DNA from 2 places in the Desulfosporosinus acidiphilus SJ4 genome. Region 2 is predicted to be linked to the other one. Evidence: riboswitches for the same ligand, from Rfam matches in the RefSeq annotation. Region 2 holds a riboswitch; the other holds the start of a gene.
The links. Region 2 has a riboswitch for cobalamin ahead of DESACI_RS11580 (bifunctional cobalt-precorrin-7 (C(5))-methyltransferase/cobalt-precorrin-6B (C(15))-methyltransferase). Riboswitches for the same ligand answer to the same signal wherever they lie in the genome.
Positions count from the first base shown of each region.

Region 1: it holds a riboswitch for cobalamin, as region 2 does, so the genes downstream of both, cobT (nicotinate-nucleotide--dimethylbenzimidazole phosphoribosyltransferase) here and DESACI_RS11580 (bifunctional cobalt-precorrin-7 (C(5))-methyltransferase/cobalt-precorrin-6B (C(15))-methyltransferase) in region 2, are expected to answer to the same signal.

Region 1 is NC_018068.1:3,555,776-3,558,225, reverse strand. Features, by position in the region: gene DESACI_RS16265 (cell wall-binding repeat-containing protein) at 1-972, shown strand, start outside; cobalamin riboswitch at 1,035-1,211, shown strand; gene cobT (nicotinate-nucleotide--dimethylbenzimidazole phosphoribosyltransferase) at 1,311-2,429, shown strand.
Region 2 is NC_018068.1:2,539,343-2,541,792, forward strand. Features, by position in the region: gene cbiD (cobalt-precorrin-5B (C(1))-methyltransferase CbiD) at 1-355, shown strand, start outside; gene DESACI_RS23095 (YtxH domain-containing protein) at 404-838, opposite strand; cobalamin riboswitch at 1,176-1,353, shown strand; gene DESACI_RS11580 (bifunctional cobalt-precorrin-7 (C(5))-methyltransferase/cobalt-precorrin-6B (C(15))-methyltransferase) at 1,585-2,450, shown strand, end outside.

The DNA.
Region 1 (2,450 bases), 1.0 Mb from region 2:
GATATCGTCAAATGGAATTTCAAAATGAATCAAACCAGCTTAGGAGTCATAAGACTTGCAGGCATGAGCCAAGTTGATACTGCATTGGCCATTGCTAATGCAAACTACACTGGGAAGCTCTCTAATGTTGTACTAGCCACGGCAGAGAACTATCCTGATGCCTTAGCCGGAAGTGTCCTAGCCTACAAGCTGAATGCACCTATATTATTAGTGGGAAGTTCAGATGCTGACCAGGAAAAGGTATTGGACTACATGAAGTCAAATCTTGACCCGGCAGGAACAGTCTATATCATAGGAGGCACGGCGGTCGTCAGCAGTGCCATGGAAGGTAAAGTAACAGCGAGTGGTTTCGCCGATATCACCAGATTAGGTGGAAATGACAGATATGATACTTGCGTTAAAATTGCAGATCAATTACAGGTCAAGAACGGAACACCCATTGTACTGGCCTATGGAGAAAACTATCCGGACGCTCTGTCCATCAGCAGTATTGCAGCGGAAATGCAGTATCCCATACTCCTAGTCCAAAAAGACGGACTCAGTGATGCCGTCAAAAATGAAATAGCCACTATTAAACCCAGCAAAGTTTATATTATCGGAGGAGAAGGGGTTATCAGCTCGGCGGTGGAAAGTCAGGTAGACCAGATCACCTCATTAGACAAAACAAATATCGTAAGAATTGCTGGACAGGACCGCTACGATACCTCCCTGGCCGTGGGCCAATACTTTAACTTGGCAAGGCAAAGCGTTTGTATCGCTACAGGCAACAACTTTCCGGATGCCTTAGCTGGAAGTGTCTATGCAGCTAACCACAACACCTCGATTATTCTGGCAGACGGAAGTCTTTCCGATCAAGTTGTGAATTATCTGAAAGGAAAAAAACTGATCGGGGCGACTATATTTGGGGGAGAGGCCGTCGTGAGTAAAGAGATTGAACAGCAGCTTGGTCAGTTGATAGGGAAATATTTTTAACTCAGAAAACCGTTTAATCTTAACTTGACTTTTAGTGAGATTTTGGTAAACTCAGAATTATAAATTAATATTTGCTTTTAGGTGCCCCAATAAGGGGAGAATAGGGAAACCGGTGAAAACCCGGTACGGACCCACCACTGTAGAGACGAGTCCTCGCTAATCCACTGGCATATGCTGGGAAGGAGCGTTAAGGGCGATTGAGTCTGAGTCAGGAGACCTGCCTAAGAGAGAGGCTATCGACTATAGAATAGCGGCGGCGATGACGGCAAAGTCCCGACCACAACTAACAATTGTGGCGGGACTTTATTTTTTAACAAAATTTAGGGAGGAGTTTAAAGATGACTACACTGAAGAAAATTCATGGCCTTGACAATCTCAAAAAAGCGGATATCCAACAACTTGAGGCTGCTTTACAAGAGCTTACGAATGGAATTGAAAAACTCGATCAAGAGTCTATCTCAGGCATGCAAAAACGACTGGATGCTAAGATAAAGCCTCTTAGGAGTTTAGGTGTCTTGGAGGATATTTCCCAACAACTTGCAGGAATCCAACGCACTTCTCAACCGGAAATCAAGGGAAAAGCAGTACTTCTTATGGCCGGAGATCATGGAGTTGTAGCTGAAGGAGTCAGTGCTGCCCCTCAAGAAATTACTGCACAAATGTTCTATTCTTACTTAAATGGCGAGGCAGGTATCAATGTCCTTGCTCGAAATAGCGGAGCTAAAGTTATCTGTACCGACATAGGCATTGCCTTACCCTTAGATCCCCCTGAACTTATGGCCAACCGTGTCAAAAACGGAACAGGAAATATAGCCCATGGCCCGGCAATGACAAAGCAAGAGGCTCTTCTCGCTCTTCTCACCGGTGCAAAAGTTGCTGCAGAGGCAATTGACTCTGGAATCAATTTATTGGCAACAGGTGAAGTTGGTATCGGCAATACAACTCCCAGCGCTGCTTTAATTTCAGCTTTTACAGGCCATACGGTTGAGGAAGTTACAGGGCGCGGCACTGGATTAAAGGATGACGCCTTAAAGCATAAACAAGATGTAATCAAGCTGGCGATTCGGGTAAATGAGCCTGACCTTGCTGACCCTCTCGATACCCTTGCCAAAATCGGTGGATTGGAAATTGCTGCACTGGCAGGTGCAATCCTGGAAGCGGCCTACCAGCATGTACCCATTATTCTCGACGGTATTATCTCAACTGCTGCCGCACTTACAGCAGCTCAGATTGCTCCTCTCTCAGCTCTCTATATGATTTCTTCCCACAATTCAGAAGAACAAGGTCACCGGATAGCCCTCAAGCAACTTGGCCTCAAACCGAGGCTTGATTTTAACATGAGATTAGGTGAAGGTACAGGAGCTGCTCTCATGTTTCCGATGGTTGAAGCTGCTCTCAAGATCGCCGATGAAATGGCCACCTTCGAATCAGCAGGTGTAAGTACAGGAGACTTTTAATCATAAACCACAGAAATGCCG
Region 2 (2,450 bases):
TTCAGGAGGGATCTTCCACACTCACAACCGCGTGGCAGATGCCCGAATGGAAATTTTGCTGGCCCACGCTGCCCTCATGGGAATTCAGTCTGAAACCTTATCGTTGCTTTCAGAATCTCCTACTACCGAAGGTGCTGCGCTGGAGCTTTTAAATCAAGGTCATGACGGGCTGCTCCATCATCTGGCACAATTAGCCAGCGAACGTGCCCAAGGGTTTACTTTTAACCGTCTGAGAGTGGGAACCATCATGACTCTATTGAATGGAAAGCCGGTTGGTTGGGATAGGAATGCCCAGAAGATAATTGAAAGTCAGCAATGGAAATGGCCTTTTGAACCTTTTAATGGTAAGCCCTAGAATCGCTTAAAAACGATTTTAGGGCTTTCTTTGTCAATGGATAACGTTCTAAAGCAAGGTTTCAATATCATCTTGAGCTGGAGTTTCCGGAAATGAAGTTTCTGAAGATGGGGTTTCGGTAAGGGGTTCTGAAGGGCTTTCATTCTCTACTTCTGATTCGATGATCTCTTCAAGTGAGGACTGAACAACGTTCTTATAACCTAATTTTCGAGGTTTTATGTCCTGCCATAGAACATTGAGATCTTCTTTGATTTTCTTTCCTTTTTCCAAAAGATTCGTGCTTTTTTCTTTTATGGTTTCTGCTTGTTGAACAGTACAATCTTGGACATGATCGGCAATATTGACGGCTCTAGTCTGAATATCTTTACGTAATGCCTCTCCGCTCTTCGGCGAGACCATTAACCCGACAAACGCGCCGGCTACTCCGCCCACGAGGGCTGCAATGGCAACAGAACCTATGCTCGTTTTTTTAGCTATGGGCATAAATCATGAACTCCTTTCTTTGCACTTTATGCAAAATATATTATTCTAGAGGAGTTAGTGTAGTTCCTAATAATTGATGGTATAATATAACATATATGGTTAAAATATAATCATTATGTTTTGTTAAACCTAAACTGAAGTAAAAGAATAATTTAAGAATTAATTGATTAAATAGACGTTAAGCCTTACAATAAAAATCAGATTATCGTATCGTTGTTTGATTTTTAAACTGCTTGGGCAGATAAGTTTTCTTCAAAAAGAGGAATTTTGTATATATTTATAGAATACTTAGACAATAAAGCAGCCTCTTAATTTACTTAGTAACTTTCGAGATAATTTCATATCAAATACTTAAGGCTCCTCAGTCAATGAGGATCTGAAAGGGGAAGCCGGTGTAAATCCGGCGCGGTCCCGCCACTGTGAACAAGGAGTTCTCTCCCGTCCATTTAGATCTTGAAATGATGGAGAGAATGATGATTTGAAGCCAGAAAACCTTACTTAAGTAATTCACTGACCTACGAGCGATAGGTAATGTGTGTGTTTATTAAGGGTAAACCATACGAGCCGCTCAGGCTCTTTTTTAATACTATCAGAGAGAAACCTTCGGCTAACTGCAAAAAGAGTTTATACGTGCGAAGACAGTGTCTTGGAGCGTTAGCTAAGTTTTCTTTATTCTCTATATTTTTCTCACAGATCTGCCGTCGAGTTTTTGAGACAGCGATCCAACCACGGAAGAAGGGGAAGAAATGTTAAAGGTAATCGGAATTGGTCCCGGCAGGTCGGAATGGCTGCCACCGGCTGTTGGAGATCTTGTTAATCACTGTGATGTACTAATAGGAGGGTCACGAGCCCTTGAATTGTTTCCTGATTTTCCGGGCAGTCAACATTGTTTGTCCGGAGACCTTGACTCCAGCCTCACTGTGATTAAAGATGCTCTTCTGGAGAAGAAAGTCATTGGTGTTCTCGTCTCGGGTGACCCTGGGTTTTTCAGCCTGCTGCCAAGGTTAAAAAAAGAATTCCCCGAGGAACAGATGGATGTGTACCCCGGAATTAGTTCTCTTCAGTTTGCCTTTGCCAGAGCTGGTCTGCCTTGGCAAGAGGCTGACTTTGTCAGTGTTCATGGACGAGATCTGTCATTACTCCCCCCCAAACTAATTCGTCTGACAGCAGTATTGACCGGCGGGGCAAATACTCCCCAAAACGTTGCTCAATTCTATCTCGATTTGGGACAAAATCCGAATATTTCAGTAGGGAATGCTCTGGCTTATCCTGAAGAACTATGGCAATTAATGGATGCCCGTCATTTGGCCCAGGAAAAAGATTTATTGAAGAACGCGATTCTTATTCTGCATCCGGATTCAATGCATTCAACAGACCATCAGTTTGAGACTGCAGCAAATGTTGCCTCCAGGAGTCGGATAGGGATTCCTGACCAGGAATTTTTGCGGGGAAAAGTTCCTATGACCAAGTCGGAGATTAGAGTCCAAGTCCTCGCCAAGGCCCAAATTTCCAAAACCGATACGATCGTTGACATCGGCGCGGGCACCGGAAGTATCAGTATTGAAGCTGCAGGTTTAGCTCCTGAGGGAGTTGTTTATGCCATTGAAAATAA